Regions from separate parts of the Methylophaga thalassica genome, predicted to be linked through region 3. Evidence: predicted binding sites of a transcription regulator. Region 3 holds the regulator's gene; each other region holds the start of a gene.
What was found. The regulator FNR, encoded in region 3, switches genes on or off when oxygen is low (the NO sensors DNR and NnrR bind a similar motif). The targets are predictions, from matches to a motif close to TTGATNTANATCAA.
Positions count from the first base shown of each region.

Region 1: hemN (oxygen-independent coproporphyrinogen III oxidase) is a predicted target of FNR. The motif match lies at 2,435-2,448, and genes of this name have one in related genera.
Region 2: ccoN (cytochrome-c oxidase, cbb3-type subunit I) is a predicted target of FNR. The motif match lies at 2,321-2,334, and genes of this name have one in related genera.

Region 1 is NZ_BSND01000013.1:214,402-218,691, reverse strand. It holds gene hemF (oxygen-dependent coproporphyrinogen oxidase) at 1-361, opposite strand, end outside; gene tsaC (L-threonylcarbamoyladenylate synthase type 1 TsaC) at 358-909, opposite strand; gene purD (phosphoribosylamine--glycine ligase) at 1,011-2,297, opposite strand; gene hemN (oxygen-independent coproporphyrinogen III oxidase) at 2,522-3,901, shown strand; gene QQL60_RS13855 (chloride channel protein) at 3,907-4,290, shown strand, end outside.
Region 2 is NZ_BSND01000003.1:406,232-410,521, forward strand. It holds gene rpsA (30S ribosomal protein S1) at 1-1,284, shown strand, start outside; gene QQL60_RS02120 (integration host factor subunit beta) at 1,407-1,703, shown strand; gene QQL60_RS02125 (MTH938/NDUFAF3 family protein) at 1,709-2,095, shown strand; gene ccoN (cytochrome-c oxidase, cbb3-type subunit I) at 2,487-3,908, shown strand; gene ccoO (cytochrome-c oxidase, cbb3-type subunit II) at 3,919-4,290, shown strand, end outside.
Region 3 is NZ_BSND01000013.1:89,176-93,465, forward strand. It holds gene hisA (1-(5-phosphoribosyl)-5-[(5-phosphoribosylamino)methylideneamino]imidazole-4-carboxamide isomerase) at 1-349, opposite strand, end outside; gene hisH (imidazole glycerol phosphate synthase subunit HisH) at 376-1,020, opposite strand; gene hisB (imidazoleglycerol-phosphate dehydratase HisB) at 1,075-1,668, opposite strand; gene fnr (fumarate/nitrate reduction transcriptional regulator Fnr) at 1,767-2,516, shown strand; gene QQL60_RS13260 (OmpW/AlkL family protein) at 2,633-3,313, shown strand; gene murJ (murein biosynthesis integral membrane protein MurJ) at 3,362-4,290, opposite strand, start outside.

The DNA.
Region 1 (4,290 bases), 130 kb from region 3:
CACCGTCTTTTTCAGCAATAAAAAAGCGGACATTGGCATGTGATGTAGAGACATAAGGATTATGAGGATGGATAACGAGTGAAACACCCATGGCACGAAAACTTCGGCCCGCTAACTCAGGGCGGCTGGCCGTTGCCGAAGCGGGTAAGTCATCACCGCTGACTTCAGAAAAATTAACACCACCCTGTTCAAAGACGGCACCATTGGTTAAAACCCGAGTACGACCACCACCGCCAGTTTCACGTTTCCAGTCATCAATTTCAAACAATGCTTTACCATCTATTAATTCAAGTTCTTTGCAAATACTTTCTTGTAGGCGAAGTAGGTATTCACGAACGGCATCAATATCCGGTGTACTCATCGTAAAATTTCTCCTGTTTGTGCATCTCTAATTTGGCTTGGTTTTTTGGCGCCGCCCAAACTACCCGCTAACACATAATCCAGCTCAGGCAATTGCCAGCGAACCTGATGCACATTCATCGCTGGTCGTAAGCCATTTAGGTTGGCACTGGTTGAGACAATAGCCCCACCAAAAGCTTCACATAAAGCACGCGTTTGTGGGTGCGCCGTCACTCGCACGGCAATGGTATCGTGTAAACCCGTTAACAACATCGGCACTTCTTCACGCACTGGCAGTAACCACGTTACAGGGCCGGGCCAGGTTTTATTCAGTTCGGCTAACAATTTGGCATCAACGGGTTTAATAAAATCTTGTAACTGATTAAAGTCGGATGCGATGAGGATAAGGCCTTTATGCCAAGGACGTTGTTTCAGCTCTAATAAGCGCAATAATGCTTCTTCATCCCAGGGATCGCAGCCCACACCAAACACCGCTTCTGTCGGGTAGCCGATAACGCCACCGGCATTCAGTGTTTTTACTGCTTCTCGTAATCGCAAAGTATCTGTCATGTTCTCGCCCCTATTCAGACCACAGTGATTGAATACCCTATGTCACTCAATAAAAAGGGGTTAACCAGTAACCCCTTTTTTTAGCTTTTTAACCCGTTAATTTAGCCCTGCTCACGTGCTACAGCGCGGTAGGCTATATCGGTACGGAAATACGCATCTTTCCACTTAATGTGATCCAATGCCTGATAAGCCGATTTTTGCGCTTCTGCCACAGAATTACCTAGTGCCGTCACACACAACACACGACCGCCAGCTGTGACCACATCATCACCCTGACTCGCTGTGCCAGCATGGAACACTTTGCTGCCATTTTTCTCAGCGTCGGCAATGCCCGTGATCACATCACCTTTACGATAACTATCAGGATAACCACCCGCGGCCATTACCACACCGATAGCTGCGCGAGGATCCCATTCAGCTTCTACTTCATTCAACCGTTTATCTAATGCAGCTTCACATAAGGTGATAAGGTCAGATTGCAAACGCATCAAAATGGGTTGGGTTTCTGGGTCACCAAAACGGCAGTTATATTCAACAACACGCGGTGCGCCAGCTTCATCAATCATCAGACCGGCATACAAAAAGCCTGTGTAAGGACGACCATCTGCCGCCATGCCTTTTACTGTTGGTTCAATCACTTCAGCCATAATGCGTGCAAACACTTCATCAGTGACAACAGGTGCCGGAGAATATGCGCCCATACCACCAGTGTTCGGGCCTTTATCACCATTATCACGCGCTTTATGATCCTGTGACGTAGCCAGTGGCAGAATATGTTCGCCATCCACCATCACGATAAAACTGGCTTCTTCGCCGGTCATAAATTCTTCAATAACCACGCGACTACCGGCATCACCAAAGGCATTGCCAGACAGCATATCTTCTACCGCAGCAATGGCTTCGGCTTCGGTCATCGCCACAATCACGCCTTTACCTGCAGCCAGACCATCGGCTTTCACTACAATAGGTGCGCCCTGCTCTTGGATGTATGCTTTCGCTTCATCAATCTGAGTAAAGACTTGATAAGCCGCTGTTGGAATCTGATGACGAGCGAGGAAGTCTTTGGTAAAGCTCTTTGACGCTTCTAATTGTGCGGCCTCTTTTGATGGGCCAAAACAACGTAAACCCGCTGCTTCAAACGCATCGACAACACCCATGGTTAATGGCACTTCCGGTCCGACCACGGTGAGATCAATCGCATTGTCCTGAGCAAATTTTACCAGCCCGGCGATATCTTCAACTTTGATATCCACATTGCTGATATTCGTTTCACTGGCTGTGCCGGGATTACCCGGTGCCACAAAAACCTGAGAACAGTTTGGAGATTGATTGAGTTTCCAGGCGAGAGCATGTTCGCGCCCACCGCTACCGATGACTAATACTTTCATAGATGATTGCCGGAGATGCTTAAAAAAGAGGCTAATAATACCGTAGATAACGGCTTTTCCAAACCACCAAAATGGATGATTTATAAAGGCAAAGCGATTCTTTTTATCCATTCACCAGTCAGCAGCCAGCAGCAGCTTTGATCCAGGTCAAGATCTGCTCGGATATTAAAACAACACAAATCCTCGCTGGTTATACTTTGCGGACATTATTTAGGAACAAAACCATGACTGATGCGATTGAATTTAACGCCGAATTAATCCGTCGTTACGACAAAGCTGGCCCACGTTATACCTCCTATCCGACCGCAGTCGAATTTCATCATGGTTTTACTGCTGACACTTATGCTCAGCATATTGCCTTATCAAATCAGCGTGGCGGCCCGCTTTCTTTATATTTCCATGTGCCATTCTGCGATACGGTTTGTTTCTATTGTGCATGCAATAAAATCATCACCAAAAACCGCCAGCATGCTCAGCCTTACCTGGAAAATCTCTATGAAGAAATTCGCATGCAGGCTGAGTTGTTTGACACAAACCGTGTGGTAGAACAATTACACTGGGGCGGCGGCACACCGACGTTCTTAACGCACCAACAAATGCGTGAATTGATGGCGCACACACGGAAATATTTCACCTTGGCGGATGATGACAAAGGCGAGTTTTCAATTGAAATTGATCCCCGCGAAGCGGATGACGCCACCATCAAACTGTTAAGAGAACTGGGTTTTAACCGCATTAGCCTCGGTTTGCAGGACTTCAATCCTAAAGTGCAGAAAGCAGTTAACCGGATTCAAACAGAACAACAAACATTCTCTATTCTAGACGCCGCCCGTCGTGAAGGTTTTCGCAGCATCAGCCTGGATTTGATCTACGGCCTGCCACATCAGACTGTGGAAAGTTTTAGCGACACGTTAGACAAAGTCATTGCCGCCAGTCCGGATCGTTTGTCGGTCTTCAACTACGCCCATATGCCTGACTTGTTTAAAACACAACGCCAGATCGCCACAGCCGATATCCCACTACCACAAGTGAAGTTACAAATTCTGCATCGCACCATCGATAAACTGACCGCCGCCGGTTATGTATATATAGGTATGGATCATTTCGCCAAACCCGATGATGAACTCACATTGGCCCAACAAAACAAACAGCTCTATCGCAACTTTCAAGGTTACTCGACCCGTGCTGAGTGTGATCTGATTGGTTTTGGTGTGACCTCTATCGGCAAAGTGGGTGATGCTTATGTACAAAATGTGAAAACACTGCCGGAATACGATGAAGCGATCAAAGCGGGAAAATTGCCGGTATTACGTGGCGTAGAGCTGGATGAAGATGATAAATGTCGTCGCGATATCATCACCCGTCTTATCTGTGATTTTGCCTTGGACATACCCGCCATTGAAAAAGCCTATCAGATCAACTTCAGCGACTATTTTGCAGATGCCATCGCCGACCTAGAACAATTTGCCCAAGACGGCCTGTTGCAGTATAAATGGGACTCTATAGAAGTCTTACCCGCTGGCCGCTTGTTAATACGTAATATCTGCATGGTGTTTGATAAATACAGTCAACAAGCAAGGCAGCGATTTTCCAAAGTTATATAGGGAATATGCTGGAAAAACTCCGTCAGTACTTTATCTTCGGTCGACTGGGCGTCAAGCTTTACGTACTTGCGGTCATCACCGGATTACTGTCGAGCTTGGCCATTATCCTGTTACGTCTCACCATTGATTTTGGTCAGATGGCTTTATTTCCCTCCGGCGAAGTCGAAAGTTACGACAGCTTACCGTGGTACTGGTTACTGGTACTGCCCATCATTGGCAGTCTGTTAATCGGATTGTTATTTCGTGGACTGGATGCAGAGCAGCGAAATACCGGCATCTTACATGTGATCGAACGGCTGTCTTCTTATGAAGGCAGGCTTCCCTGGCAAAATGCGGTTCGCCAATTTATAGGTACCAGTATCGCCATTATCACCGGCCACTCTGTTGGC
Region 2 (4,290 bases), on a different contig from region 3:
CTTCCTGGTTCTTTGGTCGATGTTCGTCCAATCCGTGATACTACTCACCTGGAAAATAAAGAACTCGAATTCAAACTGATTAAACTTGATCGTCCACGTAACAACATCGTTGTTTCACGTCGTGCGATTATGGAAGAAGAAAACAGTGCAGAACGCGAAGCGTTATTAGAAACGCTGGAAGAAGGCAAAGTAGTTAAAGGTATTGTTAAGAACCTGACTGACTACGGTGCGTTCGTTGATCTGGGCGGCATCGATGGTCTGTTACATATCACTGATATGGCGTGGAAACGTGTTAAACATCCATCTGAAGTTGTTGCTATCGGTGACGAAATTGAAGTTCAAGTACTGAAATTTGATAAAGACCGTGAACGTGTTTCACTGGGTCTGAAACAAATGGGTGATGATCCTTGGAAAGATATCGCTCGTCGTTATCCAAACAGCACACGCATCCACGGTAAAGTCACAAACATTGCTGACTACGGTTGCTTTGTTGAAATCGAAGATGGTGTTGAAGGTTTAGTTCATATGTCTGAAATGGACTGGACTAACAAAAACGTTCACCCATCTAAACTGGTTCAACTGGGTGATGAAGTTGAAGTTATGGTTCTGGATATCGATGCAGAACGTCGCCGTATTTCTCTGGGTATCAAACAATGCCAAACGAACCCATGGGAAGAGTTTGCGATGACCCACAACAAAGGCGACAAAGTGAGTGGTGCTATCAAGTCAATCACTGATTTTGGTATCTTCATCGGCTTAGACGGCGGTATTGATGGTCTGATTCACTTGTCTGATATCTCTTGGGAAGAAGACAACGAAGAATTAATTCGTGACTTCAAGAAAGGTGATGACGTTGAAGCGGTTGTTTTAGCGATTGATCCTGAACGTGAACGCATCTCTTTAGGTATTAAACAATTACAAGACGATCCGTTCTCTGCTTACTTAGCTGAGCATCCACGTGGAAGTATTGTTAACGGTAAAGTCATTGCTGTTGACGCTCGTGGTGCAACAATTGAATTAGCTGAAGGCGTTGAAGGTTATGTTCGTGCTGCAGATATTGCTCGTGAACGTGTTGAAGATGCAAGTAAAATTCTGGCTGTTGGCGACGATGTTGAAGCTAAATTTACTGGCATGTCACGTAAAGATCGTACGCTAACTCTTTCTATCAAAGCGAAAGATGATCAAGAAGAATCAGAAGCTGTGAAAGAGTACAGTAATGTTTCTGCAGGCAACACTACTCTGGGTGATTTGCTTAAAGAACAAATGGATCAGAAAGACAATTAATCGTTTTTCAAATTAAAGATAAACCCCTGACTTTGTCAGGGGTTTTTCTCTAATAGATTCAGAAGATTAAAGCCGATATTCAATATCGGTGTTTAGCGCATTATTCCAGGAATTTTAAAGACATGACCAAATCAGATTTGATTGAAGTTTTATCTGAAAAACAATCTCTATTAAATTATCGTGATGTTGAGCTTGCCGTTAAACTCATTTTAGAACAGATGAGCGATAGCCTTTCACAAGGAGATAGAATTGAAATTCGCGGGTTTGGTAGTTTTACCTTACATCATCGACCACCACGTGTTGGGCGTAACCCAAAAAGTGGTGAATCTGTTCAGTTAGATGAAAAATATGTACCGCATTTCAAGCCTGGTAAAGAGTTGCGTGACCGCGTCAACGATGCGGCAGGTTATCAGCAGTAGAACAGATGAAACTGAGTGAGGAAGCGGTTTTCGAATTTAACCAAATCCACTCATATGATGAACAGTCAGTCACTGTTCGCCAGAAAAATACACAAATTCTTAAGTCTTATGACCTTGGATTTGTTTTGACGCCAAATCAAATAATAGAAAATATTGACGTCACTAATATCCAAAATCTATCAGCAGATACGCTGTCTGCTTTAAAAGCGCTGGCTCCAGAAGTAATTATTTTTGCGACTGAAGCCGGCCTTTCTTTTCCCCTGATAAACATGGCCAAGTATTTCAACGAGCAGGGCATCGGAACCGAATTTATGACTTTGTCATCTGCCTGCCATACATACAATTTACTGTTAGCAGAAGAACGTTCAGTGGTATTGCTTATCAGTCCGTAAAGACGAGCAAATTTAATAAGCCGCAATCATCCATTATCTTGACACTGTTGATATTTCTTTTTTTTTAGAGAAATTTTGTAACTATTTGTTTTTTTAATACAAATATATTTTTTATATATCGTGTGAATAGTAGTCAACTTGACCAGACATTTTGTTCTTAGGAAAATTCCCTGTTACGTGCGAGGTGGGGCATTTCACAGCACAATGTGCTTTATCACACTACGATTGATCTAGATCAATGTTTTGATGTGAAGCGAATCAATTGATTGATGTAAAATTCTAACTGCTTTTAATATTTATTGAAGCACGTATAGAAAAGGGTCCTGATTTTGTTGTGTGGTTTTCAGCAAAATTGAGAGAGAGTTTTCCAAAGAGAGAAGGTGTGGTCGCTATGCAAGCGGAACAACAATATAACTATCAAGTGGTCAAGTGGTTTGCCTATATGGCATGTGTCTACTTGGTCGTTGGCACCGGTATCGGTGTTTATATCGCCTCAGAGTTGGCTTGGCCAGTTCTGAATTTTGATAATCCATATATCAGTTTTGGTCGTTTACGTCCTTTACATACCAATGCGGTTATTTTTGCTTTTGGTGGTTCAACACTAATGGCTACAGCTTATTACATTGTTCAACGTACATGCCGCACACGGGTGTGGAGTGATAAGTTAGCCTGGTTCACATTTTGGGGCTGGAATCTTGTTATTTTGGGGGCAATCATTACTTTGCCACTTGGTTATACCCAATCAAAAGAATATGCTGAATTAGAATGGCCGATTGATATCCTTATTGCTGCAGTATGGTTGGCTTACACGTTCAACTTCATCATGACCATCTCCATTCGTAAAGTTTCACATATCTATGTAGCAAACTGGTTCTTTATTGCGATGATGATCATGATTACTTATTTACACGTTGTAAATAGTCTGGCTATCCCAGTCGATCTGTTTAAATCGTACTCACTATTTGCTGGTGTACAAGATGCGATGATTCAGTGGTGGTGGGGGCATAATGCCGTTGGTTTCTTCCTGACAGCCGGCTTTCTTGGAATTATGTACTATTTCGTACCCAAGCAAGCTAATCGCCCTGTTTATTCATATCGTTTATCTGTTATTCACTTCTGGGCATTAGTTTTCGGTTATGTATGGTTAGGTGCTCACCATCTTCAATATACTGCGTTACCTGACTGGACTGGCTCATTAGGTGCCGCTATATCATTAGCGATGATTATTCCTTCTTGGGGCGGAGCAATCAACGGTATGTTCACATTAAGTGGTGCTTGGGACAAACTGCGTACTGACTATATCTTACGCTTCCTGATTGTCTCTCTAGCATTCTATGCGATGTCGACATTTGAAGGTCCAGTAATGTCTTCAAAAACAGTAAACGCATTATCACACTACACTGACTGGACTATTGGTCACGTTCATTCTGGTGCCTTAGGTTGGGTAGCCATGGTGTCTATCGGTGCGCTTTATCATATGGTTGAGCGTATGTGGGGAACAACGATGTACTCAGTCCGTTTGGTTAACCTCCATTTCTGGATGGCTACAATTGGTACAGCGGTTTATATTACTGCTATGTGGGTGTCAGGCATCATGCAAGGTTTAATGTGGCGTGCATATGACGACTACGGTAACTTGGCGTATACCTTTGTTGAATCAGTGGCTCAAATGCATCCTTACTATGCCATGCGTGCTGTAGGTGGTCTGATTTTCTTCTCAGGCGCGTGTGTGATGTTATTTAACGTCACGGTGACTATCCGTCGTGCGATTGCTAAGCCATCGGCTGCAATGGCAACAGCTGCTAATATTTAAGGAGACTGGAATGTCTGATCATAATTCTAATAAACCAGTTACCTTTCAAGAGAAACTGGAAAAAAATATCTGGGCACTTGTGTTAGCAACAGCACTGGTAGTTTCAGTAGGTGGTATCGTAGAAATCGTACCTTTGTTCTACCTCAAAACCACATTTGAGGATCAAGTGCACCCGGACTATGAAGAGTTAAAAACTGTTCGTCCATATACAGCACTTGAATTAGCCGGTCGTGATATCTATCAACGTGAAGGCTGTTTTTTATGTCACTCACAAATGATTCGTCCTTTCCGCGATGAAAAAGATCGTTATGGTCATTATTCCTTGGCTGTTGAGTCAAAGTACGATCACCCATTTCAATGGGGTTCAAAACGTACTGGGCCA
Region 3 (4,290 bases):
CATCACCCACAAAATGCGGCGCATTGATCGCCTTGGTTCCCAGAATGACGTAGCGAACACCGGCGTGAAGATATGTTTCTATCGTTTCTTCATCACGAATGCCACCCCCAACTTGTACATCTAGCTCAGGAAATGTTTTGCAAACTTCATGGATAACTTCAGCATTAACCGGGTTACCAGCAAAAGCACCGTCTAAATCTACCATATGAAGTCTTTTGGCTCCCGCTTCTACCCATTTACGGGCAACGGCAACAGGATCTTCTGAAAACACGGTGTTATCTTCCATTCGCCCCTGACGCAAGCGCACGCAGTGACCTTGTTTGAGATCAATGGCAGGGATTAACAACATAATCTTACTCCGTTTGTTGATGTTGATTAGGACGACTGACCGTCCCAGTTTACAAAGTTTTCTAATAACTGCAGTCCGGCTCGCTGACTTTTTTCAGGGTGAAATTGGGCTGCAAAGATATTGTCTTTATACAGTGCGGCGGCAAAATCATCAGGATAGGCAGATGTGCCAGCGATAACACGTTTGTCTTCTGGAACAGCATAAAAACTGTGTACAAAATAAAACCGACTGTTTTGCTCTATGCCTTTCCACAACGGGTGTGGGCAGGTTTGATGAACCTGGTTCCATCCCATGTGTGGGACTTTGAGTTTTTCGCCATCAGCATTTTTAGCAGGCTGAAATAATTTGACTTCGCCAGTGAAAATATCAAGTGTATTGACGCCATTATTTTCTTCACTATGAGTCAATAAGGCCTGCATCCCCAAGCATATTCCAAGAAAAGGCTTTTCCTGAGCAGCTTGTTTGATAACGTGTTCCAGTTCCAGATGTTTTAGTTCTGCCATACAATCACGTATTGCTCCAACGCCTGGAAATAAAACATGGCTGGCAGAAAGAATGGTTTGAGGATCTGACGTAACAACAACAGAGGCATTATTGGAAACTGCTTCCAGTGCTTTTGAGACAGAGCGTAAATTACCCATGCCGTAGTCAATCACTGCTATGCGATGCATGTTAAACCTGTTTATTTACTTAATAATTTATGGCTAATAATTCTTTTAAAAAGATTATAAAGCACCTTTAGTTGAAGGCAATTGTTCTAATGCGCGCTGATCCAGTGAAACAGCCATTCGTAATGCTCGACCAAATGCCTTGAAAATGGTTTCAGCAATATGATGAGCATTGCGGCCTTTTAGATTATCAATGTGTAGTGTAATGCCAGCGTGATTGACTAAGCCTTGGAAGAATTCGTAGAACAGGTCAACATCAAACTCACCAATCTTATCGCGGGTAAATGTCACATCAAACTCAAGTCCAGGACGACCAGAAAGATCAAGTACAACGCGAGATAATGCTTCATCTAGCGGCACATAGGCATGTCCGTAGCGAACAACCCCTTTTTTATCACCTAATGCTTTTTTTAAGGCCTGACCGATTGTGATGCCTACATCTTCAACGGTGTGATGAGCGTCGATGTGTAAGTCGCCATTTGCTTTAACATTTAGATCAAACAAGCCATGACGGGCTATTTGATCCATCATGTGATCTAAAAACGGAACACCCGTTTCGGCATTGAATTGACCGCTACCATCCAGATTGATTGAAACTTCGATCTGCGTTTCCAGTGTGTTTCGCGCAACTGACGCGCTACGAGTGGTCATTTGATTTCCTGAATATTAGTAATAAAAGGAGATAATAACTGTTTCGAACAAGGGTTTGAAGCGTTATTATAGTCAACGTTCACTATATAGGATTAGCAATGACCCAGTTAGGCAACGTTACCCCACTATTTCAGGACCTCGCTAAAGTCGAACATGAACATAATCTCGCTTGTCAGGAGTGTTCACTTTATCGTTTATGTTTGCCACTTGGTTTACACAATAACGACTTGATTCAATTAGATAAAATCATCAAGCGCAGTCAGAGTTATTCCCGAGGTCAGCCACTGTTTAGTACCCAGACACCGTTCAATTCTATCTATGTTGTTCGTTCTGGTTCCTTTAAAACAACGGTTTCTGCGGTTGATGGTCGCGAGCAAGTAACCGGATTTTATTTTCCGGGTGAGTTTGTTGGTCTGGATGCTATCTATGAACAGGCTTATCGTTCTAACGCAAAAGCATTAGAAAGCAGTAGTGTGTGTGAATTACCTTTCGATATGTTGCAAGAGTTGGGCACCAATATGCCTCAACTTCAAGTACAGATGATGTCACGTTTGAGTAAAGAACTGTCTGGTGATAAAAGTCTGATGTTTTTATTAGGCAAAAAAACGGCTGAAGAAAAACTGGCGACATTTTTATTATCTATTTCGCGTCGTTTCCAGGATCGTGGCTTTTCTGCACGTGAATTTCAGCTCAGTATGTCACGTGGTGATATCGCTAATCATTTGGGTCTGGCTGTTGAAACCGTCAGTCGGCTTTTTTCGCGCTTTCAGGATGAAGGCTTGATCGATATTCAAAACAAATCTATTTCTTTGCGTGACACTGAAAAATTAAAAACATTATGTGGGTAATTCCGCTAAAAATTGGTAAGCGCTCGCTTTATTGATCCAGGTCAATGCATTAACCCCACACCTCCGTAAAATTCAAACCATGTCTTACAGAACATAGTTTGTCCGAGGAGGAAAAAATGAAAACAACAACACTTGCTGCAGCACTACTCACTACTTTAGGCTTGTCTACGCTTGCCGCTCCTGCCATGGCTTATGAAGCAGGTGACTGGTTAGTTCGTGGTCGTATTATCAACGTTAATCCTAATGATGATAGTGGCACTTTATATGTTGGTGGCGCTGATTCAGGCCAAAAAGGTGTTAGCGTAAACTCTGACACAGTTCCTGAGTTAGATATTACTTATATGATGAGCAAAAACTGGGGGGTTGAGCTGATCCTTGGATATTCACAACACACAGTGAAATCGGAAGGTTATTGGGCTGCTCAAGGTTTAGGTGATGTTATTGATACTAAAGTATTACCTCCTACACTGACACTGCAGTATCACTTTATGCCTGACTCAAAGATTCGCCCTTATGTCGGTGCAGGTATCAATTACACTTATTTCTTTGATGAAGAGGTAAAAGGTCCTGTTCTTGATGTACCCGGCGCTAAAGTAAAACTGGATAGCTCATGGGGTTTAGCGGCACAAGCTGGTGTTGATGTGGCTCTAAATGAAGACTGGTTTGTGAACTTTGATGTGAAATATATTGATATCGATACAACTGCTCACTTCAAAGGAACCCCTGTTGGTACTGCAAAAATTGACGCTGATATTGACCCATTTGTTTGGGGTATTGGTATCGGACGCCGCTTCTAAGAAATTAATGTCCTCGTAGTGCTTGGCCCTCTTCGGAGGGCCTTTTTTTTATCTGTTGATTGGTCTAACTAAGCTTCTTAGATTGATACGTAAGATGAGTAGTAAGACAAAATAAATCACAGCTGCACCCATGATTAATCCAGATAAATGACTAGCTCGCTGTAAAGCATCCCACATTTCCCAGTTTTTATATACCGGATTCAAGGCGAATAAAAACAGCAATAAACCTGAATTAGCGATAATTAATTTCAATGAAAATCGTGCCCAGCCAGGGGTTGGTGAATAAACACCGCGCTTTCTTAAACCTTGATAAAGCAGGCCAGCGTTAAGTATGGCTGATAATGATGTCGCTAAAGCCAAGCCCACGTGCTCAAGATAGATCATCAGGATTATATTCAGCCCCATATTACTGATCATGGCAATGATGCCTATTTTGACAGGGGTTTTTGTGTCTTGTCTGGCGTAATAACCTGGTGCCAGGACTTTGATGAATATAAAAGGTAATAGCCCTAAGCCATAGGCTATTAAACTCAAAGAAGCTTTATGAGAATCGACGGTTGTAAATTCTCCATATTGAAATAATGTCATTAACAAAGGTTCAGCTAAATAAATCAGCCCTATTGCAGCTGGTGTTCCAATAAGAAACACCCAGCGTAAGGCCCAGTCGATAGTGTCTGAGAATTCTTCTGTGGTCTTGGCTGCATGTTTTCTAGATAGGCTCGGTAAAAGAACAGTAGATAAAGCGATTCCAAAAACACCCAATGGAAACTCAACAAGTCGGTCTGAATAATACAACCAGGAAATACTGCCAGTAACTAAAAATGATGCAAGTAAGGTATCCAGTAGAAGATTTATCTGCGCAACGGAAACACCAAACATAGCCGGGATCATCAAGCGGATAATTTTCCTGACACCCTCACTTTTCCACCCCCATTTTGGCCTGGGCAATAAGCCGAGTTTTATTAAAAAGGGTAGCT